4 regions of the Pseudomonas sp. FP603 genome follow, and region 3 is predicted to be linked to each of the others. Evidence: predicted binding sites of a transcription regulator. Region 3 holds the regulator's gene; each other region holds the start of a gene.

Region 1 (7,478 bases), 2.0 Mb from region 3:
CCACCGGGATTTATTACCTGGATCTGGCCCTGGAGTTAAGCACTGCAGGCTTGCCGGTTTCTGTGATCAACCCGAAAAGCTCCCGCAATTTTGCAAGACTGATGCTTCAACACAGTAAAACGGACGCCATCGACGCCCAGTTGCTAGCGGAGTACGGCGAACGCATGACGCCTCGCTTGTGGACTCCTCCAAGCCCCGCCCAGCTTGAGTTGCGTGCCATTGGCCGGCATATCAACCGTCTGACCTGCCACTGCACCCGAGCGAAGAATGAGCTGCATGCCCTTCAAGCGACCGAAACAACTTCAGCGATGCTGATTGAGGATGAGGAAGAAGCTATTGCGATGTTCGGCAGGCGCATCGAACGGTTTAGGCGAGCCGGGCGAGACATCATCGCTAGCTGTCCAATTTTGCAGGAGCAGTTTGATCACATGGTGGCTGCACCCGGAATGGGTGAGGTCTCGACATTTGCAGTGCTGGCTGAACTGACGACCCTGCCAGTGACACTCAAATCCCCGCAGATCAGTCGTTATGCAGGGCTGGACGTGCGACTGACCCAGTCTGGAACGAGCATCGACAAACCCGGGCGCCTGAGCAAGGGTGGCAACGCCTACCTGCGCTCGGCGATGTTCATGCCTGCCATGTCAGCGATCCGTTGCGATCCTTATGTGAAGGCTTTTTACGACGTGCTAGTCGGTCGTGGAAAACGAAAAATGCAGGCCATCTGCGCGGTTATGCGCAAATACCTGACAGGCTTGTGGGCCTGCATACGTGCTGGAGAGGATTTCGATACGGCCAAGCTTTTCAGCGAAAAACATCTGCTAAAAGCTTGACCGTGAACAGAGTATCTACAGGGATCTCAGTCAGGCTGAGCGACCTGGAAATTCTGCTCTGACGCCGGCTCACGCCGAATCATCCGCTTCATCTTCCACTCAAACGCCAGCGTCAGACTCACCGCTGCACACGCCAGCCCCAGCGCCAGGCCCCACCAGACCCCCGTCGGCCCCCAATCCAAATGGAAGGCCATCCACCAAGCGGCCGGTGCACCGATCAACCAGTAGCAACCCAAACCCACCAGGAACGTGGTCTTGGCATCCTTGAGCCCGCGGATGCAGCCCATGGCGATGGTTTGCGTGCCGTCGAACAGCTCGAACCACGCCGCCACCGCCAGCAAGCTCACGGCCAGGTTGATGACTTCGCGGAACGCCGGGTCGTTGTGGTCCAGGAACAAGCCGATCAACTGATTCGGCAACAGCCAGAAGACCATGGCAAACCCCAGCATCGACGCAGCGCCGAAGGCGATCCCGACCCGTCCGGCCCGACGTGCATCGAGCAATTGCCCGGCGCCGTAATGCTGGCCGATGCGCATGGTGATTGCGTAGGAAAGCCCTGCTGGAATCATGAACGCCACCGAGACGATTTGCAGGGCGATCTGGTGCGCCGCCAGTTGCGTACTGCCCATGGTGCCCATGCACAGCGCGGCGAAGGCAAACAGACCGACTTCCACCGCATAGGTCCCGCCAATCGGCAGGCCCAGGCGCCACAATTCCTTCAAATACTGACGGTTGGGCTGCGACAGACCCTGACGCAACGGATAGGCGTCGTAGGCCGGATGCCGACGAATATGCAACGCGAGCGCCAGTGCCATGAGGTTGGCCACGATCGCCGTGACCAGACCGATGCCCACGAGGCCCATTTTCGGCAGACCGAACAGGCCGGTGATCAACGCATAGTTGAGCAGGAAGTTGGCCACGGTGCCGGCGAGGCTGATGACCATCACCGGCGTCGCCCGGCCGATGGCGCTGGTGAAGCCGCGCAGCGCCATGAAGCTCAGGTAGCCGGGCAGGGCGAACGGCAGGATCAACAGAAACTGGCCGGCAGCCAGGACGTTGGTTTCGGTCTGGCCGAACAGCAGCAACACCGGTTTCAGGTTCCACAGCAACAAACCCGCCACCAGCGCCATCAACCAGGCCAGCCACAACCCGGCCTGGGTCAGCCGCGCCGCGCCAATGATATCGCCCGCGCCCTGACGGATCGCCACCAGGGTGCCGACGGCGGCGATCACGCCGATGCAGAAAATCGACACGAACGAATACGTCGCTGCGCCCAGACCGCCGCCGGCCAGTGCTTCGGGGCTCAGGCGCGCCATCATCAACGTGTCGGTGAGGACCATCAACATGTGCGCCAACTGCGAGGCTATCAACGGCCCCGCCAGCCGCAGGATGGCCCAGAGTTCAATACGCGCTGGATGCTGCATGGTCATCACGCTCGAGTGTCAGAGAGAACAGGAAGCGTCGATTCTCGGCGCTCTGCGGGGTTTTCACAAAGGGATAAAAAGGATGGGTGGCATGATTAAAACTCATGCTGTGGAGTTTCTGATAAGTTGGTGCAATCGCGTTATAGGAGCTTTCCTGATGTCTCGTCGTCTTCCTCCCTTGTATGCCCTTCGAGCATTCGAAGCGGCGGCGCGGCATAGCTCGTTTACCCGCGCCGCCGAAGAACTGTCGATCACGCAAAGTGCGGTCAGTCGGCACATTCGTACGCTCGAAGAGCATTTCGCCTGTCGGCTGTTTCATCGCAGCGGGCGCAATCTGCAACTGACCGAATCGGCGCGGCTGATCCTGCCGGGCATTCGCGAAGGCTTCACCGCCCTTGAGCGGGCCTGCAATACCTTGCGCGCCGAGGACGACATCCTGCGCATGAAAGCCCCGTCGACCCTGACCATGCGTTGGCTGTTGGCGCGGCTCAGTCGTTTTCGCCACCTGCGGCCGGGGAACGAGGTGCAACTGACCAGCGCCTGGATGGACATCGATACGGTGGACTTCAACCACGAACCCTTCGACTGCGCCGTCATCCTCAGCAACGGGCATTTTCCACCGGACTGGGAGGCGACTTTGCTGTTCCCCGAAGAGCTGATTCCGGTGGGCGCGCCGAATCTTCTGAAGGACCAACCGTGGGACGTTACGCGCCTGGCCAGCACCGAGCTGCTGCACCCGACGCCGGACCGTCGTGACTGGCGCAACTGGCTGGAGCGCATGGGCCTGACCGATCAAGTCTCGCTCAAGGGCGGGCAGGTGTTCGACACGCTGGAGCTGGGCATGATCGCCGCTGCCCGAGGTTACGGCGTGTCCATGGGCGACTTGCTGATGGTGGCGGAGGACGTTGCGCAGGGACGTCTGAGTTTGCCGTGGCCGACGGCCGTCGCCAGTGGTGAGCATTATTACCTGGTCTGGCCGAAAACCCGCCCCGGCGGTGAGCGTTTGCGCCGGCTCAGCGATTTCCTGCAAGGCGAAGTCCGGGCCATGGAATTACCGGATGTCGAACGCCTGGGCTGAATCGATGGAGCCGCCGCAATGGCGGCCTTGAGCCATATCCCCGTTAATTACTCAAGTATTCAGCTTTGCCGCCGAAAATCTGCTGATGGCACCGTCGTGCAGGTTCCATGTTTTCCCCACAATCAGAAATTTTGCCGAGTGTGCGATGCGATCAAAATGATCCGGCCACTGGGTCAGGAGCTGTCATGTCTCAACCTCGTGCTCGGATTGCTTCACAGCTGGGTCTTGCGCTTGCCGTGATTCTGGCGATTGTCATCAGTGGCAGTACAGTGTTTGCGTTGCGCTCGCTTGACTCGGCCAACCTCGCCACTCGCGAAGAACACTTGGCCAGCGAGGCCCGCTTGCTTGCCGATCAGCTGAGCACCTTTCACGGCACTTTGCGTGAAAGCACCCAGCGCCTGGCCGGCCTGTTCGAGAAGCGCTTCAGCGCCGGTTTGAGCGTGCATCCGGATGAGCCGGTGACCGTGGCGGGTGTGCAGACACCGGGCCTGCACTTGGGCAGTGAAGTGTTGAACAACAACTTCGCGGAAGTCGACGAGTTCAAGCAGATGACCGCAGGCGTCGCGACCGTGTTCGTGCGCAGTGGTGAGGAGTTCATTCGGGTCAGCACGAATGTCAGCAAACAAGATGGCAGCCGTGCCATCGGCACTCAGCTCGACCACGCGAACCCGGCTTACGCCCGTTTGATGGCGGGGCAGAGCTACGTGGGTCGAGCGTTGCTTTTCGAACGCTTCTACATGTCGCAGTACACCCCCGTACGCGACAGCAGCGGTAAGATCATTGCCGTGCTGTACGTAGGATTCGATTACACCGACGCGCAGAACGCGCAGTTCGCCAACCTCAAACGCTTCCGCATCGGCCAGACCGGCTCCCTGGCGTTGCTGGATGAACAAGGCAAATGGCTGGTGCCGATTGCCGGTGTGCAAGCGCTGGATCAGGCGGCCCCGAGCATCGTCGGTCTGGCCAAGACACCGGGCAAAGGCGAGTTCTGGAGCGACAAGTCGCAAGACTTTTACAGTGTTGCCGTGCCGTTCGAAGGCGGGCCGTGGTCGGTGGTGGCGAGCATGCCGAAAACCGAAATCCGCGCCGTGACCTGGAGCGTCGGCATTCAATTGGCGATCGGCAGTCTGCTGGCGATGTTGCTGGCAGTCGGTGCGGCGGTCTGGTTGCTGCGCAGCAAACTGGCGCCACTGGGTGACCTGGTACGCCAGGCCGAAGCCTTGGGCGCTGGTGATTTGAGTGTTCGCCTGAACGTGTCGAGCAATGACGAAATCGGCCAACTTGCCCGTGCCTTCAACCAGATGAGCCAGGCGCTGTCGACCATGGTCGAGCACATCCGTAAAGCCTCGGGAGAGGTCAACAGTCGGGCTCAGGCGTTGTCCGGTTTGTCTGGTGGCGCCTATGAAGGGATGGAGCAGCAGTCCGGCGAAATCACCAGCATGGCCGGCGCCGTGGAAGAATTCAGCGCTACTTCGCTGAACATCGCTGACAACATGGGCAACACCCAGCGTCTGGCGCAGGAAAACGCACAGCAAACCCAGATCGGTCGTACGTCGATGGACGAAGCGTCCTCGTCCTTGGAGCAAATCGCCGGTGCACTGAACAGCACCGCAACGGTGATCAATACCTTGGGGCAGCGCTCCCAGGAAATCGGCGGCATTGTCGGGGTGATTACCGCGATCGCCGAGCAAACCAACCTGCTGGCGCTCAACGCCGCCATCGAAGCCGCCCGCGCCGGTGAGCAGGGGCGTGGGTTTGCGGTGGTGGCCGATGAGGTGCGCAACCTGGCCTCACGTACTCGCCAAGCCACCGACGAAATTTCCGGGATGATCCAAAGCATCCAGCAGGAAACCGGCAACGCCATCAGCACCATGGAGCAGGGCAACGTGCTGATGCAGGAAGGCCTGTCGCGCAACGCCAACGTCGCTTCGGCGCTGGCGCGGATCGATGAACAAAGCCGCTCGGCTGGTCAGCAATTCGCGGCGATCACCACCGCGACCCAAGAGCAAAGCAGCACCGCGACCTTGCTCAGCAGCAATCTGCAAAGCATTGCTTTGGCGAACAGTGAGCAGCGCGAAGTGGTGTCGAACCTGGCTGTGACTGCCAAAGAGCTGGAGAAGCTGGCGGCGGATTTGCGGCAGGAGGTTGATCGGTTTCGCTGAGGCGTTGCCGAAATCGCCTTCGCGAGCAAGCCCGCTCCCACAGTAGATCTGCGGTGAACACAGTTATGTGTGAACACCCGAGATTAAATGTGGGAGCAACTGTCTTGATGTCTTTTATTTTGAAGTTTGATCAAAGGGCAGCCGAACTTCCACAGTCTCAAACCATGTGATTTCCCAAATGAGCAAGCAGTCTGTTTAGGCTGCCTGCTCTCTCCACTCAGTTTGGTCACGGATCATCGCGTTCAGCCTTATCAACAACACCCGCATGCAGGCGATCAGCGCCACTTTCGCGCATTTACCTCTCAGGCGAAGCGCGTCATATCGGGCTTTGAACTCGGGTTGTCGCAAAATCACAGCCCAACTGGCCATGTACATCGCACGTCGCACGGCAAATCGGCCACCGCTTATATGACGAGGCCCTTCGTGGTTGCCGCTGTCGTCGTTGTAAGGGGCGATCCCTGCCAGTGCTGCGATCTCGTGCCGTCCAACCTCTCCCAGCTCAGGCAGGTAGGCCATGATGCTGGCTGCGGTCACGAGCCCTAGTCCCTTAACCGAGCGCAAGCGGGCAATTTTTTCACTGTCCAGGTCTTTGGCGCTTTGGCAGATCAGCTGTTCTATCGACTTTATTGCCTGATCTAAATAGTCGATATGGCTTTGCAACAAGGGTTTTATCGAGTCGACAGAAGCCGTTTTGATACGCCGCCTGTCGTCACTTTGCTGCTGAACAAAGTTTTCGCGTTGCTGTACCAGCGCACGCAAATTGTCCTGTTCGGCGCTGGTGATACGGCTATCGGCGTCCTTTATAATCGTTGCAAATTCGGCGAGAAGCCGCGCATCTATCGCGTCTGTTTTAGCGCGATAACCCATTGCCTTGGCAAAATCTTTCGCCCGACGAGGATTGATTCGTAAGACGTCAAAGCCGCCCCTTTGAAGCACCTTCATGGGCCCCCGCTCGTAGCCACCGGTGGCTTCCAGTAACACGCGGGTGACTTCGAAGCCTTTTAACCAATCAATCAGCACCGGGAAACCACTGGCGCTGTTCGGAAAACTCGCACCAATGCCTTGCGAATTAATCCAGACTTCCAGACTGTCTTTGGAAACATCAATGCCTGCGCAGGAAAACATGGCTAAACCCTCTTACACTCATAAATGAGAGCGCTCTGGTTGGGCTCCACGCTTGTAATGTTCGAGGTCGGCTCGTTCAACTGTTCGGGCTCAATAACCAGAGTGGAGAGGTGAATGGCAGCATGGGCTCCCACACGTGCTGCTAGCACTCCGGGCGTTCAGCTTGCCACTCACCGCTCTCATCTTCAGTCTAAGTCCTGCGCAAGACACAAGCGGGCTTGCTCGCGAAAGCGGTGTATCAGGCGACATCAATGCTGATTGTGTCGCCGCCTTCGCGAGCAAGCCCGCTCCCACAGGGAATTGGCGTCAGACGCCGAACTGGGCGCGGTACGCTTCTACGGCAGGCAAATGCTGCTTGAGCTGCGGATCATCCGCCAGGAACTCGAGCACCTGATTCAACGAAACGATGCTGATCACCGGGATGCCGAAGTCACGCTCCACTTCCTGGATGGCCGACAATTCGCCGTTGCCACGCTCCTGACGGTTCAGGGCGATCAACACGCCCGCGGCCTTGGCGCCCTCCTGGGAAGCGATGATCTGCATCACCTCGCGGATCGCCGTGCCTGCGGTGATCACGTCGTCGATGATCAGCACGTCGCCGGTCAATGGCGCGCCGACCAGACTGCCGCCTTCGCCGTGGGCCTTGGCTTCCTTACGGTTGAAGCACCAAGGCAGATCACGACCATGATGTTCGGCCAGCGCCACGGCGGTAGTCGCCGCCAACGGGATGCCTTTGTAAGCCGGGCCGAACAGTACGTCGAACGAAATACCGCTCTCGACGATGGCCGCCGCGTAGAAACGCCCCAGCTGCGCCAGGGCAGAACCCGAGTTGAACAGGCCGGCATTGAAGAAGTAAGGA
Region 2 (7,478 bases), 1.0 Mb from region 3:
CCAGCCGCAGATGCTGCCCAAGCTCAGCCAGGGCGTGACCACGGTGATCGTCGGCAACTGCGGGATCAGCGCATCGCCAGTGAGTTTGCGTGGCGAGCCGCCGGACCCGATGAACCTCCTCGGCACGGCGGCTGCGTTCGTCTATCCGCGCTTCAGCGACTATCGCGCCGCCGTCGAAGCGGCGAATACCACGCTCAATGTGGCCGCATTGGTGGGCCACACCGCGCTGCGCAGCAATCACTTGGACGACCTGTTTCGCACGGCCACCGCCGATGAAATCAGCGCGATGCGCGGGCAACTGCGCGACAGTCTTGAGGCCGGTGCCTTGGGGTTATCCACAGGCCTGGCGTATGCCAACGCTTTCTGCGCCTCCACCGAAGAAGTAATGCAATTAACCGAAGAGCTGAACGCATTCGGAGCGGTTTACACCACCCATTTGCGCAGTGAATTCGAACCGGTGCTGGAGGCCATGGACGAGGCGTTCCAGATCGGTCGCCACGCGAAAACGCCAGTGATCATTTCCCACCTCAAATGTGCAGGCGCCGGTAACTGGGGGCGTAGTCCGCAACTGCTGGCCTCCCTCGAACACGCCGCAAAAAACCACCCGGTGGCCTGCGATTGTTATCCCTATGCGGCGAGCTCTTCGACGCTGGACCTCAAGCAAGTCACCGACGCCCATCGCATCACCATCACCTGGTCCACGCCGCATCCGCAAATGGGTGGCCGGGATTTGATCGACATCGCCGCCGAGTGGGACGTGCCGTTACTCGAGGCCGCTCGCCGATTGCAACCGGCCGGAGCGGTGTATTACGGCATGGACGAGGCCGATGTACGAAGAATCCTCGCGCACCCGCTGTCGATGGTCGGCTCCGACGGCTTGCCGGAAGACCCGTTTCCTCATCCACGGTTGTGGGGTGCTTTCCCGCGGGTGCTCGGACATTTCAGTCGCGACGTGGGACTGTTTCCGCTGCACACCGCCGTACACAAAATGACCGGGCTATCGGCGGCGCGATTCGGTTTGAAGGACCGCGGCGAGATTCGCGAAGGGTATTGGGCGGATCTGGTGCTGTTCGATCCTGCGACGATTCGCGATGTGGCGGACTTCAACGATCCGCAACGGGCGGCGGAAGGGATTGATGGGGTGTGGATAAATGGTGTTTTGAGTTACAGCGAAGGTCAGGCGAACGGGAGAAGAGAGGGACGGTTTCTGGCGCGGGAAGGGGATTTGCGTGAAGGGTTTCGGTGATCGGTGATGCTGAAAAATCGCAGCCCCTGTAGGAGCTGACGAAGGCTGCGATCTTTTGATTTACGTCCGATGATGGCACTGCGACATTAAAGAATCCCGCAACCAGGCCGAAGCGCTGACATCCAGCCCAGCTACACTCTGGGCCTTTTCAGTCTGGGAGCAACTCCATGAGCTTCGGCAAAACCACCCCGATCCTGCGGATTTTCGATGAGACCAAGGCATTGGAGTTCTACGTCGACTTTCTGGGGTTCAAGGTCGACTGGCAGCATCGTTTCGAAACAAACTTCCCGCTGTACCTGCAGATATCCCGTGGCGAATGCGTGCTGCATCTGTCCGAACACCACGGCGACAGCACACCGGGCTCGGCATTGCGGATTGAGACCGATGAACTGGAGACTTTTCAGCAGCAATTGCTGGCCAAGGAGTACCAGTTCGCCCGCCCGCAAATTCAGGCCATGCCGTGGGGCAGCCAGGATATGACCATCAGTGATCCGTTCGGGAATCGGTTGGTGTTTACCAATGCGATTAGTGTCTGAGCGTTAGATCGCCTTCGCGGGCAAGCCCGCTCCCACAGGTAATGTGCAATCCCTGTAGGAGCGAGGCTTGCCCGCGAATGGATCTGTCATTCACCGCTGACTTAACGTCAAACCCGGAAGTGACTCACCATCATCTGCAACTGATTACCCAATCGCGCCAGTTCGACACTGGACGCCGCGGTCTCGTCGCTGGCGGCGGCGGTCTGTTCGGACACGTCGCGTACGTTGATGATGCTGCGGCTGATCTCTTCGGCCACGGCGCTTTGTTGCTCGGCGGCGGCAGCGATCTGCTGGTTCATCGACTGGATATTCGACACGGTGCGGGTGATGTTTTCCAGTGACACGCCGGCCTTGCGAGTCAGCGCCACGCTGCTGTCGGTCAGGGCGCGGCTGTTGTTCATCACGGCCGACACTTGTTGCGTGCCGTTCTGCAGGCCGGCCACCAGGCCTTCGATTTCTTCGGTGGATTTCTGCGTGCGCTGGGCCAGGCCGCGAACTTCGTCGGCCACCACGGCAAAACCACGACCGGCTTCACCGGCACGGGCCGCTTCGATGGCGGCGTTGAGGGCCAGCAGGTTGGTCTGCTCGGCCACGGCCTTGATTACGTCCATGACGCTGCCGATCTTGTCGCTTTCCTGCTGTAGTACGCTCATGGCTTCAGTGGAGCGCGCCACTTCGCTGGCCAGGCGCTCGATCTGGGCAATGGCTTCGTTGACGACTTTATCGCCTTCTCGCGCTTCGCCATCCGCGGCGGCTGCGGCCTGGGATGCTTCTTCAGCGTTGCGCGCGACTTCCTGCACCGTGGCAGTCATCTCGTGCATGGCGGTGGCCACCTGATCGGTCTCTATCTTCTGGCTGTTGACCCCGGCGCTGGTTTGCTCGGTCACGGCTGACAGTTCTTCGGCGGCGCTGGCGATCTGGGTGACGCCATCGCGGATACCGCTGATCAAATCTCGCAAGGTCACGCCCATGCGTGCGATGCCTTGCTGCAACACGCCGAGTTCGTCGCGGCGAGTGACTTTGACGTCCTGGGACAGATCGCCGCTGGCGATGCGCTCGACCACGGCCAGGGTATCGCGCAACGGGCCGGTGATCTGACGGGTAATGATCACGGCGGCAATGACGCCCACCAGCAACGCCAGCAAGGTGCTGATCAATTGCAGCGTGCGGGCTTGGGCGCTTTCGGCGTCGCGGCGGTCGAGCTGTATCTGATACAGCTGATCGCTCAGGCTCACGATGGTGGCGCCCTGCTCAGTCATTTCCTTGCGTGCCTGCACCGCATCGGTGTTGGCGGCTTTATACGCTTGCAAGGCGCTGCGGTAGTTGCTCAGCGCGGTTTCCAGCTGGCTCAGAGCATCTTGCTGGGTCTCGGCGAAATACACGCTGAGTTGTTTCAGGCTGGCGATGGCCGTGTCCAGTTGGGCGACGGCTTTTTGCTCGGTCTCGGCGTTGGTGCTGGCGGTGTAGCCACGCACTTCGTAGCGAGCCAGGATGAACGCTTCCTTGGCCGCGGTGATGGCCTGGAACTGTTCGAAGCGTTGGTCGCTCAGGGGCATTTGCTGCACGCGGGTACTGATCGCTTCAATCAACTTGCTGGCGGTTTCAGCATTGGCGCCCATGGCGTCGCGGGCGCTGTTACCGGTGCGGTAGGCGCTGCGCATTTTGTTCAGGGATATCTGGTAAGCGCTGATGGTCGCGCTCTGCTCTTTGAGCAGCTTGACGTTTTCCGGGCTCTTGAAGCTCGACAGCAACGCTTGTTGCTGAGCGATGAAGCCGTCGAGGGTTGTCTGCACATTCTGTGCGGCGGTTTCGTCGCCGTTGGTCAGCATGTATTGCAGGCGAACCACGCGCAGCTTGGTCAGGCCAGCGTTGAGCGCGGTGATGTCGCTCATCCAGTTGCTGCGGTCAATCAACCCGCCCAGGCTCGTCCAGCCGGTCAGGGCGAGGACGCAGGTCAGTGCCAGGACCAGGCCGAATCCCAGGCCCAGTTTCAGGTTCACGCTGATATTACCGAACCAGCTATTCATCAATATTCCTCCAGGAACGTTGTGCTTCTTGATCGTCGGTTGGCTGGAAGATTGTTGTTTTAAGAGCCAGCAAAGGGTTAGCAGGTCTGTATCGGCAGTAATCGCGAGAGCTGAAAGGATTTTGTTGGGTGGATTCTGTAACAAGATTTTTAGGCGGGTTTTAAGCTTTTTTTCACATGGGTTTCACCGGCTACCGACGCGCGCCTCTTTACCCTCGCGACAACGAATGACAGTGGTGCATGCCAGCGAGGCGGCCTGATGTGGAATTGAGACTGAGTCTGTTCGGGATAAAACGCTCGATCGATCTGAGCCGTTTAGCCCGTTATCGAAATGCCGCAGTCGTGCTGGCATCTGCCTTGTTGGTTATCCCGCTAACGGTTTGGCTGTTGCGACCCGCCGCCGTCCCTGACCTGGCCCATGGCAACGTGGCGGGTGCTCGCGCGTTGGCGACCGGTTGGGCCAAGGGCGACATGATTGTGCTGGTGCGCCACGTCGAGCGCTGCGATCACTCCACGGCTGCCTGCCTGAGCGGCAATGACGGCATCACCGATCGCTCCCGTAGCGTGGCAGTGAGTGTTGGTGCGCAGTTCGAGCGTTTGGGCCTGGATCGGGCCGACATCTACAACAGCCCGGTGATGCGCACGGCGCAAACCGCCGGTTACATGTTCAACAAGGTCGGCGTCGACGAAGACTGGTTGGTCCACTGCAGAGGCAGCATGCTGCGCGATGCCTTGGCGCACAAAAAGGCCGGACGCAACCTGATTCTGGTGACCCACAGCGAATGCATGGCGCAACTGGAAAAAGACCTCAAGTTACCGACCGCGACCCTTGGTTACGGCGCCTCGCTGTTTATCTCCGCCAAAAAGTCTCAGCCGCCACACATGCTCGGTTTCATCGAGGCTTCGGACTGGCGTTCGGTAACCACCGAGTGAGTTTCATCATCCCTCTGGATCAGGACGTACGATGCTGACTTCTTCCCGTTACCGCTTTTACTGGGTGAACTTTGGTATTCCGCTGGCCTGCGCGGTCGTGGTGTTCCTGCTGTTTGACCTGACTAGAATCGACATCGCCTTCAGCGATCTTTTTTATGATCCGGCCACACAGGTGTTTCCGTTACAGCATGTTCATCTGTTCGAGAAAATCACCCATAAATGGGCGCGGATCATTCCGAACTGGACCGGTGAGGTCGCGATGATCGGCGCTTTGCTGTCGTTTCTCTGGCCGCGTCTGAAGGCTGAAAAACATTCGAAGATCATCGCACTTCTGGAAAAAATCAAAATCGCACCGGTGCTTCGGTTCGCCAGTAAACACCGTCGGGACTTCCTCTATGTGGTGTTCGCGTTCTCCATCAGCACTGGCGTTATCCACTACCTCAAAGGCCACACCAGTGTGTATTGCCCGGTCGAAACGACTCAGTACGCCGGAAAAATCGAACACAAGGAGTGGTACCAGAATTTCGATTTGCTGAAAGTCGCCGGCGACGGTCGTTGCTGGCCGGGTGGACATGCGTCGGGCGGCTTCACCATGCTCGCGCTGTACTTCGTGGCGCGCCGCTATCGCTGGCGGTATTCCAAAGCGCTGATGCACGGCTCGCTGCTGCTCGGTTTCGTTTATGGCACAACGCGGGTTCTACAGGGGTGGCACTACATGTCCCACACCTTCTGGGCCGGAATCTTTGTATGGCTGGCATGTTTGCTGACGGCGTTGGCGTTTTATGGGCGGGCGCGGCTGGAGCTGCCTGTACTGCAGAAGGTTGCGTCACCTGTTGTTGAGCCGTTTACAGGGTTACAAAGTAGTAAGCCTGACGTCCCACCTTCATGGTCTTGAGCACTTTCAAGGGCGCGGCGGGTTCATGTGCCCCGGCCATGAGCGCCACATTGGAAGATGAAGCGCGCAGAAACTCATGCAATTGCGCCTCGGTATCCAGGCCCTCGAGCACGCGTTGGGTATAGAAAACGCTGGCGCCGCCCACCCGTTCGTTGGCCTGAAACAACGCGACCTGTTGCCCGCTGGCCCGCAACGTCTGAATCTGCTCCGTTAGCGGCAGGAAGGACAGTTTGCGATCGGCGTGAGGCAATGCCCATTGAGCCGCGGCGGGGTAACTGCCGATCACCACGGTCAGTACGCTCATGACAACACCGCGACGGTGCCGGGCAATGACTCCCAGCCAGGTCGGGGCTTCGATGTGGGCCTTGAGTCGTTCGAACAGCACGTTCGCATACTCTGCAGCGATCACCGCCGCCGCAGGCGTCATGGACATCAGGTACACCGTGCGCTTGCTCGACGCCAGGGTCAGCATGACGAACTGCGCCAGCAGCCACACCGTGAAGAACAACAGGTAACGATTGGCCATCAGGCTTTTGCGAAAATGCCACAACCCCAGGTACACCAGAATATTCCAGGGCAGGAAGGCCTCCGGCAGCTTGGCCAGATAGTAGTAGAACGGTTCGTAATGCCCGGCCTCGACGAAGGAACCGCTGAAGCGCCCGACGCTGTTGGTCAGCAACACTTCCCCCACGGCATGCGCCCCACCGCGTTGATACAGCAGCGCGAGCCAGATCATCAACGGCACCAGCCCCAGCAGCGTCAACAGACCGGGGCGCAGCCAGTCCGAAAGTTTCAGGCGTTTGTCCATCACGGTTTCGGCCGACAGGTACGCGAAGATCACCACACCCGGCATCGCCAGCCCCAGTACGCCCTTGCTCAAGGTCGCGATGGCGATCCCTGAAGCAAACAGTAACGCGTTGCCAACGGACGAGTGCCGTTGCCCCTGAAAGAACGCCAAGAGCGCCATGGTCACACCAAGGGCCAGCAACGCGTCTTCACCGACGCCGCGCACATTGCTCCAGTAGCTGGCCATGGTCGCCAGCAGTATCCCCGCCGTCCACGCAACTGCCTCGGGCCGGCCGAACCGTCGCAGCATCGCGTACAGCAGCATCACGCTGAAGAGCCCGGCAAACGCCGACGCCAGCCGCACCGCCCAAGGCGTACCGCCAAATGCGCGAATCGCCCCGGCATCGAGCCACAAACTCAAGGGCGGCTTTTCAAGAAACGGTTCGCCGAACAAACGAGGCGTCACCCAGTCGTTATCCAGATGCATCTGCATGGCAATCCCGGCAACCCGGGCCTCCGTGGAGCCTTGTAACTGGTGATTGCCCAACGCGAAGAAAAACAGCAGAACGGCGAGCAGAAACAGCGACGAGGCGGGACGTGACATGAGTTTCTGGCTACCGAGCAGGGGACCGGGAAGCTTGAGCATAGGGGGGGAATGTTGAACGAATCGTGAACGGCCTTGCATTGTTATCTGGCGCGGTGTGCGGAGCAGGATTCGTGTTTGTACCGCTGAGGCACCCGCGCCCGTGCGCCGGTCACTTGAGATCACCGCTAACAAAACGACAGACAAAAAAAAAGCCCGCGGGAGGGCGGGCAAACCGTAGTTTCTTGAATGAGCGAGAGGAATGTACAGGTTGGAGAGAGGCGGTGGGGTGAAGAAAAATTCATGTGGATGACTGCCCTCCGGCGTGTCCGGTACCTCATGTTTAAGGTGAATGGATCCGCCGCCAATCGGCCTCTGAGTGAGTGAAATACTCTAGAGTCGTATTAATGTTATGCATACGGTACATTTGAATGTAAATGTCACGGTAACGGAACATGGATTATTCTTTGTTG
Region 3 (7,478 bases):
GAAATCCTGAAGGATCTCTTCATCGGCGCCGAAGCTCATTAAGGGGGTGCTCCTACAGGTCTAAAAACCCAGAAAACTAAAATCCAAGACTGGATAGCAAATCGTCCACATCGTCCTGACCGGACACAACATCTTCTCTTTTATCGGCATGAATCTGCGGACCTTCACCCTGCGAGAGATGTTTTTGTGGATCTTTTTCAGCCAGCATCGCTTCACGGTCATGTTCGATACCCGCAAAGCGGTCTACCTGACTGGCCATGAGCACGAGCTTGAGCAGATTGCTTTCAACTTCGGTGACCAATTGGGTCACGCGCTTGATCACCTGACCGGTGAGGTCCTGGTAATCCTGGGCCAGCAGAATGTCGTTGAGGTTGCTCGACACGACGCGGTTGTCTTCGCTGCTGCGTGTCAGGAAACCGTCGACCCGCCGGGCCAGTTCGCGGAACTCTTCAGCCCCGACTTCGCGACGCATGAACCGTCCCCAATCCGTGCTCAGTGCCTGAGCTTCGTCGCTCAGGCTGTTGATCAGCGGCGTGGCGTTTTCCACCAGGTCCATGGTGCGGTTGGCCGCGGCCTCGGTCAGCTTGACCACATAACCCAGGCGCTCGGTGGCATCCGTGATCTGAGACACTTCCTCGGCTTGCGGCATGTGCGGGTCAATCTGGAAATTGACGATCGCGCTATGCAGCTCGCGGGTGAGCTTGCCAACTTCCTGGTACAGGCCGCGGTCACGGGTCTGGTTGAGCTCATGGATCAGTTGCACAGCGTCGCCGAACCTGCCTTTTTCAAGGCTATCGACCAGTTCGACCGCGTGTTTTTTCAGGGTCGACTCGAAATCGCCCTGTGAAGATTCTTTATGCTCCATAGCTCCCCCGTGGCGCAGTACATCAACCGATGCGTTCGAAAATCTTCTCGATTTTTTCTTTCAACGCCTGGGCTGTGAAGGGTTTGACCACATAGCCGTTAACACCGGCCTGGGCCGCTTCGATGATTTGCTCGCGCTTGGCTTCAGCGGTCACCATCAGCACCGGCAGGTGCTTGAGCTTTTCATCGGCGCGCACGTGACGCAGCAGATCGATACCGGTCATGCCAGGCATGTTCCAGTCCGTTACCAGAAAGTCGATGCTCCCGCTGTTGAGAACCGGAATGGCAGTGATGCCATCATCAGCCTCGACCGTGTTGGTGAACCCAAGGTCACGCAACAGGTTTTTTATGATCCGCCGCATCGTTGAGAAGTCATCAACGATGAGGATTTTCATGTTCTTGTCCAATTCGACCTCCAAGCAGTCTTAAACGCGCCCAGCACCTGGACGCGCCATTTCAATCAATCCGGCAAAGCACTCAATGACTGTCTGGAGCACAACAGATCGAGACCGGCGCAGTTCAACACCACACCAGCTCCATTCGCAGTGTCCCCACACTGCCTTCAGCGCGCTCGCCACTCCCCCAAACGCCCCCGCAAACGGGCCGCGCACTGGCTGTGTAACTGGCTGACCCGCGATTCGCTGACCCCCAGGACCTCGCCGATTTCCTTGAGATTCAACTCTTCGTCGTAGTACAGCGCCAACACCAGTCGCTCACGCTCCGGCAAATTGGCAATCGCGTCCGCCAGCGCCGCCTGGAAGCGTTCATCTTCCAGATCGCGTGACGGCTCGAGATGAGCACTGGCGCCATCCTCATGCAGCCCTTCGTGTTCGCCGTCCTGCAACAGATCGTCGAAACTGAATAACCGGCTGCCCAAGGTGTCGTTCAAAATCCCGTAATAATCGTCGAGACTCAATTGGAGTTCGGCCGCAACTTCGTGATCTTTAGCGTCACGGCCGGTTTTAGCTTCAATCGAGCGAATCGCGTCGCTGACCATGCGGGTATTGCGGTGAACCGAACGTGGCGCCCAGTCCCCCTTGCGCACTTCATCGAGCATCGCGCCGCGGATTCGAATGCCCGCGTACGTCTCGAAACTCGCGCCTTTGCTGGCGTCGTATTTGGTTGATACTTCAAGCAGGCCGATCATCCCGGCCTGGATCAGGTCTTCGACCTGGACGCTGGCCGGCAAACGCGCCAGCAAGTGGTAGGCAATGCGTTTGACCAGTGGCGCGTAACGCTCGATCAGCTCGTACTGCGCGTCACGTGCCGACTTCTTGTAGAGGTTGTAGCCACTGGCTGTCATAGGACGGGTCCTGCGGTCTGTTGCACGAGGCGCTCGACGAAAAACTCCAGGTGCCCACGCGGGTTGGCCGGCAGCGGCCAGGTATCGACCTTCTGCGCAATGGCCTTGAACGCCAGGGCGCACTTGGAACGGGGAAAGGCTTCATAGACGGCGCGCTGCTTCTGCACAGCCTTGCGCACGCTTTCGTCGTAAGGCACCGCACCGACGTATTGTAAGGCGACGTCGAGGAAGCGATCCGTGACCTTGGTCAACTTGGCAAACAGATTGCGGCCTTCCTGCGGGCTCTGCGCCATGTTGGCCAGAACGCGGAAACGGTTCATGCCGTAGTCGCGGTTCAGCAGTTTGATCAGCGCGTAGGCGTCGGTGATCGAGGTCGGCTCGTCGCACACCACCAGCAAGACTTCCTGCGCGGCGCGGACGAAACTGACTACCGAGTCACCAATGCCCGCAGCGGTGTCGATCACCAATACGTCGAGGTTGTCGCCGATATCGCTGAAGGCCTGGATCAGGCCGGCATGTTGGGCCGGGCTCAGATGAACCATGCTCTGGGTGCCGGACGCGGCCGGGACGATGCGGATACCGCCGGGCCCTTGCAACAGCACGTCGCGCAGCTCGCAGCGGCCTTCGATCACGTCGGCCAGGGTACGTTTGGGTGTCAGTCCTAGCAGGACGTCGACGTTCGCCAGCCCCAGATCGGCGTCCAACAGCATGACGCGCCGGCCGAGCTCAGCTAGAGCCAGGGACAAGTTCACTGACACGTTAGTCTTCCCGACGCCACCTTTGCCGCCGGTCACCGCGATCACCTGTACGGGATGCATGCTGCCCATGTTATTTCTTTACCTTGTCTTGCATAGACGGAGGCCACATTACTGGCTGCGCGTTCAGCGACTGAACAATGCATGGCAGACCATCGATGTAGGTACAAAAAATGTTCATTAATACCTCAGCCAACCTGCTTGGTCGGGCTGTGGTAAATATCAGCGAACATATCAGCCATGGCTTCTTCGCTGGGTTCTTCCTGCATTTGCACGCTAACGGCGCGACTGACCAACTGATGACGACGCGGCAGATGCAAATCATCCGGGATCCGCGGGCCATCGGTCAGGTAAGCCACCGGCAGTTCATGACTGATGGCCAGGCTCAACACCTCGCCCAAGCTTGCCGTTTCATCCAGTTTAGTCAGGATGCAGCCGGCAAGGCCGCAACGTTTGTAACTGTGGTAAGCGGCGGTTAGAACCTGTTTCTGGCTAGTGGTTGCCAAGACCAGATAATTTTTTGATTTGATGCCACGTCCGGCCAGGCTTTCGAGCTGCATGCGCAGTGCCGGATCGCTGGCCTGCAGGCCGGCGGTATCGATCAGCACCACGCGTTTGCGCAGCAAGGGCTCCAACGCCTGGACCAGGGATTGGCCCGGATCGACATGGGTGACCGACACGTTGAGGATGCGGCCCAGAGTCTTGAGCTGTTCCTGAGCACCGATGCGATAGCTGTCCATGCTCACCAGCGCGATGTTCTGCGCGCCGTACTTGAGCACGTAACGAGCGGCAAGCTTGGCCAGCGTGGTGGTCTTGCCCATGCCGGCCGGGCCGACCATTGCAATCACGCCGCCCTCTTCCAGCGGCTCGACTTCCGGAGTCGCGATCATCCGCGCCAGGTGCGCGAGCAACATGCGCCAGGCCTGGCGGGGTTCTTCAATATCGGTAATCAGCGCCAGCAGATCGCGCGACAACGGGCCGGACAGGCCGATGCGTTGCAGGCGACGCCAGAGGTTGGCCTGAGCCGGACGACTGCCTTGCAGCTGATTCCAGGCCAGCGAGCCGAGTTGAACTTCCATCAGCTCACGCAGGCTGTTGAGCTCGAAACGCATCGAATCGAATGCACGCGGGTCGACGCCACCGGAGACTGGCGCAGGGACCGGGGCTGCACGACGAGGTTCGGCGTAGGTCGGTTCGACCAGCGGTTCGGCGGCGGTCAACGGCAGGCCGGCGAACAACTGGCGATTGGTGCTCTTGTCGCTCTCGCCATCGCCACGCAGGCTCAGTTCAGCCTGGGCGGTGACGATTCGCGACTGGGTCTTGCGCAGCTCGTCCTCGAGTTCCATGTTCGGAACACGCGGGGCCAACGCCGACAGTTTGTAATCCAGGGCAGCCGTCAGCTCGACACCGCCGGCGATCCGGCGGTTGCCAATAATGGCGGCATCGGCGCCCAGCTCATCACGAACCAGTTTCATGGCCTGACGCATATCGGCGGCGAAAAAACGCTTAACTTGCATAAACCACTACCTCAGCCGTTGGGCCCTACTGTCGCAACGATGGTCACTTGCTTGTTGTCAGGGATTTCCTGGTAAGCCAACACATGCAAACCCGGGACTGCCAGTCGGCCGAATCGCGAGAGCATCGCGCGAACCGGACCGGCCACCAGCAGAATCACCGGTTGACCTTGCATTTCCTGACGCTGCGCCGCTTCGATCAACGAACGTTGCAGTTTCTCTGCCATGCTTGGCTCCAGCAGAACGCCCTCTTCCGAGCCTTGTCCTGCCTTCTGAAGACTATTGAGCAATATTTGTTCCAACCTTGGCTCCAAGGTGATCACAGGCAGCTCCGACTCAGTGCCTACAATGCTTTGAACGATTGCACGGGATACGCCGACGCGCACCGCGGCCACCAAAGCGGCAGTATCTTGACTCTTGGCGGCGTTGTTCGCGATGGCTTCGGCGATGCTGCGAATGTCCCGTACCGGCACCTGTTCAGCCAGCAATGCCTGCAAGACCTTGAGCAGCTGCGACAGCGAAACCACCCCCGGCACCAGCTCTTCGGCCAGTTTCGGTGAGCTTTTGGCCAGCAATTGCATGAGTTGCTGGACTTCTTCGTGGCCAATCAGCTCGCTGGAGTGCTTGTACAAAATCTGGTTCAAGTGGGTCGCCACTACCGTACTGGCATCGACCACGGTGTAGCCCAGGGATTGCGCCTGGGCGCGCTGGCTGATTTCAATCCAGACCGCCTCCAGACCAAAAGCCGGATCTTTGGCGGTAATGCCATTGAGCGTGCCGTAGACCTGCCCCGGGTTGATCGCCAGTTCGCGGTCCGGGTAAATCTCGGCGTCGGCCAGAATCACGCCCATCAGGGTCAGGCGATAGGCGCTTGGCGCCAGGTCGAGGTTGTCACGGATATGCACCGTCGGCATCAGGAAACCCAGATCCTGGGAGAGCTTTTTACGCACACCCTTGATCCGCGCCAGCAACTGACCACCCTGATTGCGATCCACCAGCGGGATCAGGCGGTAGCCGACTTCCAGGCCGATCATGTCGATCGGGGTCACGTCATCCCAGCCAAGCTCCTTGGTTTCCTGGGCGCGGGCCGGCGATGGCAGCAGTTCCTGCTGACGCTTGACCTCTTGCAGGGCCTGCACCTTGACGGCGTTCTGCTTCTTCCAGAACAGGTAAGCGCCGCCGGCCGCCAGGGCTGCCATGCTCAGAAAGGAAAAATGCGGCATGCCCGGCACCAGGCCCATCACCGCCATCAAGCCAGCAGCCACGGCCAAGGCTTTCGGCGAGGCGAACATCTGACGATTGATCTGCTTGCCCATGTCTTCCGAACCGGAAGCACGAGTCACCATGATCGCAGCGGCCGTCGACAACAGCAGTGATGGCAATTGCGCCACCAAACCGTCACCGATGGTCAACAAGGCATACACCCGACCGGCATCGCCAAAGGTCATGCCATGCTGGAAAATCCCGACCGCCATGCCGCCGATCAGGTTGATGAACAGAATCAGCAGGCCGGCGATGGCGTCACCGCGAACGAACTTGCTGGCACCGTCCATCGAGCCATAGAACTCGGCTTCCTGGGCCACTTCCATCCGGCGCAGTTTCGCCTGGTTCTGATCGATCAGGCCGGCGTTCAAGTCGGCATCGATCGCCATCTGTTTACCGGGCATCGCATCGAGGGTGAAACGCGCGCTCACCTCGGAAATCCGCCCGGCACCCTTGGTCACCACGACGAAGTTGATGATCATCAGAATCGCAAAGACCACGATACCAACCACGTAGTTACCGCCGATCACCACTTCACCGAAGGCCTGGATCACCTTACCGGCGGCGGCATGGCCATCCTGGCCGTGGAGCATCACCACCCGTGTGGAAGCCACGTTCAACGCCAGCCGCAACAACGTCGCCACCAGCAAAATGGTCGGGAACACCGCAAAATCCAGCGGCCGCAGAGCGTATACGCAGACCAGCAACACGACGATGGACAAGGCAATGTTGAAGGTGAAAAACACGTCCAGCAGGAACGGCGGCACCGGCAACATCATCATGGCCAGCATGACCAGCAGCAACAGCGGCACACCCAGATTGCCCCTACTGAGGTCGGCAACGTTTGTGCGTGCAGTGTTGATTAACTGAGAGCGATCCACCGGTTTTCCCCGTTCCTTTAAAGCAAACTTTTGACGCCTGAAGCAGGCGTAGGGCGGCTATTGCAAGAAGCCTTCCAACTTTTGCGGGGGTTTGAAATAGAGGTCTGTTTCGGAGATTTGTATTGCCTGAACCGACGCCTTCGCGGGCAAGCCTCGCCCCTACAAGTTTTGAGTCGGTCGCGATATATGCGAACGACACGAGACTGGAGCGAGGCTTGCCCGCGAAGAGGCCAGCATTGCCAACACAACAATCAGGAATCGCGACGCAAATCCGGTGGAATCGGCAAATCATCCTGGAGCGGATCCGGACGTTTGCCCTTGCCGGCGCGGTACTGGCGGATCTGGTAGACGTAAGCCAGTACCTGGGCGACTGCCAGATAGAGCCCGCCGGGAATTTCCTGCTCCAGCTCCGTGGAGTAGTAGATCGAACGCGCCAGGGCGGGCGACTCCAGCAACAACACTTCATTGGCCACAGCGATTTCGCGGATCTTCAAGGCCAGGAAGTCGCTTCCCTTGGCGATCAGCATCGGCGCCCCGCCCTTCTCCGGATCGTACTTGAGCGCCACGGCGTAGTGGGTCGGGTTGGTGATGACCACATCGGCCTCGGGGATCGCAGCCATCATCCGCCGCTGCGACATCTCGCGCTGCAACTGGCGAATACGCTGTTTGACCTCTGGCTTACCCTCTTGATCCTTGTGCTCGTCGCGCACTTCCTGCTTGGTCATCTTGAGCTTTTTCATGCTCTCCCAGAGCTGCACCGGCACGTCCACCGCCGCGATCAGGATCAGCCCGCAAGCCATCCACAAAGTACTCCAGCCGACCACTTGCAAACTGTGAATGATCGCCATATCCAATGGTTCGTGGGCGATGCGCAGCAGGTCATCAATGTCCGACGACA
Region 4 (7,478 bases), 160 kb from region 3:
CCAACGAATCACTTCGCCTTGTAAATGATCCCCGGGCTGCACTGGACCATCTGGTAGTGATCCGGCAAACCGTTCAGCGCTTCGGACGCGCCAAGGAACAGATAACCACCCGGCTTCAGCGTGCTGTGAATGCGCAACAGGATGTCTTTCTTCACCTCGGCGGAGAAGTAGATCAGCACGTTGCGGCAGAACACGATGTCGAACTTGCCCAGGCTCGCGTAGCTGTCCAGCAGGTTGAACGAGCGAAATTCCACCCGACTCTTGATCGGCGCCTTGATGGCCCAGCGCCCCGGCCCTTTGGGGTCGAAGTAACGCTGAAGACGCTCGGGCGACAGACCGCGGCCGATGGCCAGGCTGTCGTATTCGCCGGTCTTGCAGTTGGTCAGCATGGTGCCGGACAGGTCCGTGGCAACGATCTGCACGCCCATCTTCAACTGGCCCATGTTGACCCGCTCGAACTCATCGATGGACATCGACAGCGAATACGGTTCCTGGCCCGACGAACACGCTGCCGACCAGATCCGCAGGCGCTGGCCGGGGGCCGCCTTGATCGCTTCGGGCAAGACCTTGTTCTTCAAGACTTCAAACGGATAGGTGTCACGAAACCACAAGGTTTCGTTGGTGGTCATTGCATCCACCACCATCTCGCGCAAACCGCTGCGCGGCTGGGTCTGGATGCGCTGAACCAGCTCACCCAGCGATTTGATGCCCTGCTGTTCCATCAGTTTGTTGAGACGGCTCGAGACCAGGTATTGCTTGTTTTCACCGAGCAAAATGCCACAGGCTTTTTCCAGGAATACCCGGAACTGTTCGAAATCCAAATTACCCGTAGACAAAGATGCCGCCTCTTAAATCGTGTTGACCGCCAGGGGCAGAAGGCCCCTAGCTGTTATCTGCTGCTTTGATCCGGTCGACTACCCGGGATGCCAGGTCATCAGGACGGAATTTGGCCAGGAAGTCATCGGCACCGACCTTCTTGACCATCGCCTGATTGAACACACCCGACAACGAAGTATGCAGGATGATATGCAGCTTTTGCATGCGCGGGTCGTTGCGGATCTCGGCCGTCAGGGTGTACCCGTCCATCTCCGGCATCTCGATGTCGGAGATCATCATCAGGAACTCGTCTTCCGGCTTCTTGCCTTCGTCGACCAATTTGCGCAGGTAATCCAGCGCTTGCCGGCCGTCGTTCAACGCCACCACTTCGACGCCGATCGTTTGCAGGCAACGGGTCACCTGCTTTCGCGCCACCGATGAGTCATCGACCGTCAGCACGCGCAAGGACAACGCCTTGTGCTGAGTCTCGATATCCACCACGCCCACCGAAATCGCCTCCGGTGTCGGTGCCACTTCCGCCAGCACCTTCTCGACGTCGATGATTTCGACTAACTGATTGTCGACCCGAGTCACAGCCGTCAGGTAGTGATCGCGCCCGGTGCCCTTGGGTGGCGGATGAATCTCCTCCCAGTTCATGTTGACGATGCGCTCCACCGACCGAACCAGGAAACCCTGGGTCTTGGTGTTGTACTCCGTGATGATCACGAAGGGATTGCTTTGATCTTTCAGCGCTCCGGAACCGGTCGCCATCGCCAGATCCAGAATCGGAATGGTCGCCCCCCGAATATTCGCCACACCGCACACGACAGGACTGGACTTGGGCATCAGGGTCAGCTTGGGGCATTGCAGCACCTCACGAACCTTGAACACGTTGATCCCATACAGCTGCTGGCCGTCGAGACGGAACAACAACAGCTCAAGGCGATTCTGCCCTACCAGTTGCGTGCGCTGGTTCACCGAATCCATTACACCAGCCATGCCCAGACTCCTACACCAACGCTAAGTGTGTTGCGACGCACATTCTTCACTAAACGGCACGGCGCTTGCTTTTTAACTCTTATGAACACAGAACCGACATTTTTCCGACACCTGACATCAACCTCTCGCAGATTACTCTGTGCGATGTCGGCCGTTTGCCTGTTCAACGCTGGCAGCCCTGCCCTTGCTGACGCGGTTACCTTGCCTGACATGCTTATCGGCGTCACTCAGGGCTTTCTTGAATTCACCGTAGAAGACTATCTGGCCACCAGTCAAACGCAAGGACGCTACGAAATCGAGGTCAACCAGCTCGATCAGCGCCTGCGCATGCCTATGTGCGACAAGGAATTGACAGCCACCCTCGAGAGCCCCGCGAGGCCTTTGGGCCGGGTCACGGTCAAGGTTCGCTGCGACGGCGCCTCCCCCTGGACAGTCTTCGTACCCGCCCAGGTACGGCTGTTTCGCGACATCGTGACCACCACCCGCCCCCTCAAACGCACAGGGATTATCGAGCCTCAGGACGTGACCCTGCGCGAGCGCGATATCAGCCTGATAAATCAGGGTTTTCTGACCTCCGTCGATCAGGCGATCGGGCAAAAACTTACCCGACCAATGGTCGCCGATCAGGTCATTACCCTGGTGCACCTCGAACAGGCGGAAGTCATTCGCAAGGGTGATCAGGTGGTGATTACCGCCCGCAGTGGTACGCTCAGTGTACGTATGCCGGGTGAAGCGCTGTCCAACGGCGGCATGAGCGAACAGATTCGGGTGAAAAACCTTAACTCCCAGCGGGTCATCAAGGCGCAAGTCACCGCGCCGGGCCAGGTGGAAGTTTCTATGTGAGCGGCCATGCAGGGATCTCTGTTCGTGAAGATATGGCGCGCCACTCGCCTGTTCCCTAAACTGTGCCGCATGCAGGACGTGCTGGCGCATGCAAGCTCATTGATAAATGGGCCTAAAGTTTTCCGGGGGAGAGCCGAAAACATGGCAAGCGTCCAAATACCCAGAGGTTTTTTGTCATGGTCATCGATTTCAATCGTTTAAACAGCTCCTCGTCACTTACGGGCAGTACACGTACCAGCGCAGCCAAGGAAACCGCCGAAGCCGGTCAATCCGCGCCGCTGAATACCCCGGCCGAACAGGCCAGTGCCACCCAAAGCGGGGAATCGGTACACCTCAGCAATGAGGCTCAACAGTTGCAAAAGGTCACTGACAAGCTGCGCGATCAGCCTGCCGTCGACAACGCCCGCGTGGCCGAGTTGAAAGCAGCGATTGCCGATGGCAGCTATAAAGTCGACAGCAACCGTGTAGCCAGCAAACTGCTCAACTTCGAAGCCCAGCGTTAGGCCACGGCCCGCGCCAGGCTTTTGGACGCTTAAAACCCAAGGCCAGCCATGCACGACACTAATTTACTGCAACTGATCATCGACGACTTTGCCCCGGCGCAACACCTGCTGGAGCTGCTGCAAACCGAGTCCCTCGCGCTGCACGGTCGCGACATGCCACTGCTTGAAGAGATTCTGGCGCAGAAACAGGCATTGATCATTTTGCTCGAACAGCATGGCCGTAAGCGCAGTGAAATCCTCGCCAGCCTCAACCTGCCGACCAATCGCCAAGGCCTGGAGCAACTTGCCAGCCATTCGAGCATTGGCAATCAGTTGCTGGCACAGAGCGACGTGCTGACCGACCTCCTGGCCCAGTGCCAGGCCGCCAACGTTAACAATGGCCAGTCGATTCTGGTGCAGCAGGCCGCCACGGCCAATCAGCTGAAAATCCTCACCGGCGGCGAGCCGCCAGCGCTCTACGATGCCCGCGGATCAACCTCCAAGCTCGCCAAGCCACGCCCGCTCAGTCAGGCTTGAGCCTTTCAATGAGCACGCCCTATCAAGACGCGAAACATGCTGGCAGAATGCTAGCCAGTAGTCATATTTGCCTGGAGATTGATGCCCCGTGTTCAATGCCTTAAGCGCGGAAGATGCTCCGCAGCCACCCAAGGTGCTCACCACGCCCCTGGAAATCTCCGGCAATCTGCGTCAGCTGCAAGACAGCCATGACCCGCTGATCATCACGTTCCACGAGCGCAGCCAGCGCTTCCAGAGTTATCTGGTGGACATCGACCGTGACAGCAACATGATCGCCCTCGACGAAATGATCCCGCGCGACGGCGAGCGCTTTCTGCTGGCCGGCGAACCGTTCAAGGTCGAAGGTTTCCACGACGGTGTACGCATCGCCTGGGAAAGCAATGGCCCGCTGACCATCGACGAATCCGGCGATGGCCGCTGCTACCGTGGCGCGCTGCCCGATGAGGTGGTTTACCACCAGCGCCGCAATGCTTTTCGCGCCGCGCTGAAGCTGGCACAACTGGTTAACGTCGAACTGGGGGGTGACAAACTCAAGTCGCCCGTCTGTGGCAAACTACTGGACATCTCCGCCACCGGCTGCAAGTTGCGCTTCGAGGGCGACATCACTGCCAGGCTGCAACTGGGCCAGGTCTACGACCGTTTTGTCGCCGCCCTGCCCTTCGGCAGCATGACGGCACCGGTCGAACTGCGTTACCTGCACTTCGAAGAAAAGATCAACACCACCTTCGCCGGCGTGCGTTTTCATAACATGAGCGGCCTGGTGCAACGGCAGGTCGAGCGGTTCGTCTATCAACTTCAGCGCGAAGCGCGGCGCTTCGATAAAGACGATTTCTGATAGACCCCGCCAATAAAAAACGGGCAGTCCCTTGCGGTGACTGCCCGTTTTTTATGCCTTGATCAAGGCCGCGCTTCGGTAAAGCTTTGCTCGCGAGCTGCATCAGGGTCTTCTGATTCCGAATCTGTTTCAGCTTCGGTTTCCGGCTCGGCATCCGGATTGAAATCAGCCTCCGGATTGACCGGATTCTGCATCTGATCCTGCACCACTTGCTCATCGACTCGCGGGTCAAGACAAGCGACCAGCGGTGAACTCGACATGCTGTCCGGCATGGCCACGTGATGCAGCGGAGCATCGTCCACCTGATGCAGGTTGGTGACCGCTTTCGGGCGGATTCGCCACACCAGCACCAAGGCGAAGAAGCTGAAGAAGGCATAGAGCATCTGACTGCCGAACAGCTTCATCAGCACCCCGGCCACCAGCGGCCCGATACTCGCGCCGACACCGTAGGTCACCAACAGCATCGCCGTCAGCGACACCCGGCGATCACCCTCGACGTGGTCGTTGGAGAACGCCACCGCCAATGGGTACAGACAGAACTGCACCAACGAGCAGAGGAACCCGGCGATGAACAGCACCTCCAGTGGCACCTGCTGCATGATCGCCAGCGGTAACGCAGCCAGTGCCAGGCTAAACGCGAAACAGCGGATCAACAGCGCCCGGTCATAGCGGTCCGACAGCCAACCCAACGGCCATTGCACCACCAGGCCTGCAAAAATGCAGCTACCCATGAACAGACCGACCTGTTCGGTGGACAACCCTTGCTGCGAGGCATACAGCGGCGCCAGACCGTAGAACGAACCGACGATCAAACCCGACCCCAACACCGTACTCAGTGACTGCGGCACGCGCTTGATGAAGAACCGTGGCTCCATCGGCGCCGGGTGCAACGGCGCCGGGTGAATCCGCCGCGTCAGGGCCACTGGCACCAGACACAACGCGAAACACAGTGCGACCAGCATCAGCAGTTCCAAGCCCAGGCCAGGGTGCATGACCAGAATCAGCTGCCCCAACACCAACCCCAGGTACGAGGCGATCATGTAGCCGCTGAACACCACGCCACGTTGCTTGGCTTCTGCCTGCTCATTGAGCCAGCTTTCGATCACCATGTACTGGCACATCATGCCCAGGCCAACGATCACCCGCAGGAATAGCCACGCGGGCAGCCAGTCGACCAGGCCGTGGCCGAGCACCGCCGCGCCGACGATCCCGGCGCAGGCTGAATAGGCTCGAATATGCCCGACCCGGGCAATCAGCCGGTGGCCGATCTTGCCGCCCAGCACCAGGCCGAAATAGTTGGCTGCCATCAACGCACCGACCCACAGGCTGTCGACGTTATCGGCCGCCAGGCGCAGGGCAAGGTAAGTACTCAACAGGCCCGAGCCGATCAACATCATCAGCGAGGCAAAATAAAGCCCCCGAAAAGATTTCAAGATTTGGCGCATCGGCGTTCCGAGCGGCTCCTTGCAGTGAGTATCGGGCTATCGACAAACGATAGCCCGACGGCGACGGATCGTCAGGCCTGGGCTGCTAGAACACGCCGTTCCCAGGGAGTAATTTCATCAAAGAAGCTGGTCAACTCCATGGTCTTCGAAGCGATGTAGCCTTCGATGAATTCCTTGCCGAACAGTTCCTTCGCCAGCTGGCTACGTTTCAGACGTTCGAGAGCGGCATGCAAGGTACACGGCAACGAAAGATTGTCCGGCACAACGAACTCACCCTGGATCGGCTCGCTCGGCTCCAGTTTGTGCTCGATGCCATACAACCCCGAGGCCAGGCTCGCGGCAATCGCCAGATACGGATTGGCATCGGCCCCCGGCAAGCGGTTTTCGACCCGACGAGCGACCGGTGAACTGGCCGGAATGCGCAGCCCCGCCGCGCGATTGTCGTGGGACCAGCAAGCATTATTCGGCGATGCGAAAGGATGGCACAGGCGCTGATAGGAGTTCACGTTCGGCGCAAACAGCGCGGTGAAATCCGCCAGGCCGGCCTGCTGACCACCGATAAAATGACGGAAGGTCTCGGTCGGCTCGCCGGCCTTGTCGCTGAACACGTTACGCCCGGAGCCGATCTCGACGATGCTCTGGTGAATATGCATCGAACTTCCAGGCGTGTGGGCCAACGGCTTGGCCATGCAGACCACGGTCAGGCCATGCTTGAGCGCCACTTCTTTGAGCAGATGCTTGAACAATAAGGTCTGGTCGGCCAACAGCAACGGATCACCGTGCAGCAGGTTGATCTCGAACTGGCTGACGCCCATCTCGTGCATGAAGGTATCGCGCGGCAAGCCCAGCGCCGCCATGCATTCGTAGACTTCATTGAAGAACGGCCGCAAGCCGTTGTTGGAACTGATGCTGAACGCCGAATGGCCATCCTCGCGACGACCGTCCAGACCCAGTGGCGGCTGGAAGGGTTGCATCGGGTCAGGGTTGGGCGCGAAGACGAAGAACTCCAGCTCGGTCGCCACCACCGGCGCCAGACCGAGAGCGGCGTATCGAGCGATCACGGCCTTGAGTTGGCCGCGGGTCGACAATGGCGAGCTCTCGCCAGTCAGCTCGTGCGCATCGCAAATGGCCAGCGCCCGAGGCTGTGAGCTCCAGGGCAAGCGGTGGATCTGCGCGGGATCAGGCACCAGCGCCAGGTCGCCATCATCGCTGCCATAAAAGCGCGCTGGCGGATAACCACCCATGATGCATTGCAGCAGCACTCCTCGCGCCATCTGCAAACGCCGCCCTTCAAGAAATCCTTCGGCGGTCATCACCTTGCCGCGTGGTACGCCGTTCAGGTCCGGCGTGACACATTCAATCTCATCAATGCCCGTCAATCGCTGCGCGAGTGAGCGATGGCCATCGGTTGTCATGACGCAATCCTTGTTGTTGTACGAGCCGCGAACGGCGACCCGTACAAAATAGGCTCCAGCTGTTCAGAATATCAAGCAGCGTCAAACAAAAAGATATTCAGGGAAG

Evidence for each region. Region 3 encodes FliA, which starts transcription of late flagellar genes. Its sites were predicted from a motif close to CTAAAGTTTNNNNNNNNNNNGCCGNTAA; they were not measured.
Region 1: the regulator FliA is predicted to act here: its motif matches at 3,383-3,410, upstream of PSH65_RS00930 (methyl-accepting chemotaxis protein).
Region 2: the regulator FliA is predicted to act here: its motif matches at 3,898-3,925, upstream of PSH65_RS28120 (methyl-accepting chemotaxis protein).
Region 4: the regulator FliA is predicted to act here: its motif matches at 2,771-2,798, upstream of flgM (flagellar biosynthesis anti-sigma factor FlgM).

The regions. Positions count from the first base shown of each region.
Region 1 is NZ_CP117431.1:206,175-213,652, reverse strand. It holds gene PSH65_RS00945 (IS110 family transposase) at 1-830, shown strand, start outside; gene PSH65_RS00940 (NorM family multidrug efflux MATE transporter) at 857-2,254, opposite strand; gene PSH65_RS00935 (LysR substrate-binding domain-containing protein) at 2,412-3,332, shown strand; gene PSH65_RS00930 (methyl-accepting chemotaxis protein) at 3,518-5,494, shown strand; gene PSH65_RS00925 (transposase) at 5,690-6,619, opposite strand; gene pyrE (orotate phosphoribosyltransferase) at 6,926-7,478, opposite strand, start outside.
Region 2 is NZ_CP117431.1:6,070,126-6,077,603, reverse strand. It holds gene PSH65_RS28130 (amidohydrolase family protein) at 1-1,246, shown strand, start outside; gene PSH65_RS28125 (glyoxalase superfamily protein) at 1,414-1,782, shown strand; gene PSH65_RS28120 (methyl-accepting chemotaxis protein) at 1,890-3,809, opposite strand; gene PSH65_RS28115 (histidine phosphatase family protein) at 4,070-4,741, shown strand; gene PSH65_RS28110 (phosphatase PAP2 family protein) at 4,773-5,636, shown strand; gene PSH65_RS28105 (glycosyltransferase family 39 protein) at 5,587-7,026, opposite strand; gene PSH65_RS28100 (helix-turn-helix transcriptional regulator) at 7,461-7,478, shown strand, end outside.
Region 3 is NZ_CP117431.1:5,057,821-5,065,298, forward strand. It holds gene PSH65_RS23350 (chemotaxis protein CheA) at 1-39, opposite strand, end outside; gene PSH65_RS23355 (protein phosphatase CheZ) at 77-865, opposite strand; gene PSH65_RS23360 (chemotaxis response regulator CheY) at 888-1,259, opposite strand; gene fliA (RNA polymerase sigma factor FliA) at 1,427-2,167, opposite strand; gene fleN (flagellar synthesis regulator FleN) at 2,164-2,994, opposite strand; gene flhF (flagellar biosynthesis protein FlhF) at 3,111-4,439, opposite strand; gene flhA (flagellar biosynthesis protein FlhA) at 4,451-6,580, opposite strand; gene flhB (flagellar biosynthesis protein FlhB) at 6,832-7,478, opposite strand, start outside.
Region 4 is NZ_CP117431.1:5,214,692-5,222,169, forward strand. It holds gene cheR (protein-glutamate O-methyltransferase CheR) at 9-836, opposite strand; gene PSH65_RS24105 (chemotaxis protein CheV) at 883-1,815, opposite strand; gene flgA (flagellar basal body P-ring formation chaperone FlgA) at 1,897-2,658, shown strand; gene flgM (flagellar biosynthesis anti-sigma factor FlgM) at 2,835-3,161, shown strand; gene PSH65_RS24120 (flagella synthesis protein FlgN) at 3,210-3,677, shown strand; gene PSH65_RS24125 (flagellar brake protein) at 3,766-4,512, shown strand; gene PSH65_RS24130 (MFS transporter) at 4,575-5,957, opposite strand; gene PSH65_RS24135 (glutamine synthetase family protein) at 6,029-7,270, opposite strand; gene PSH65_RS24140 (sensor histidine kinase KdpD) at 7,470-7,478, opposite strand, start outside.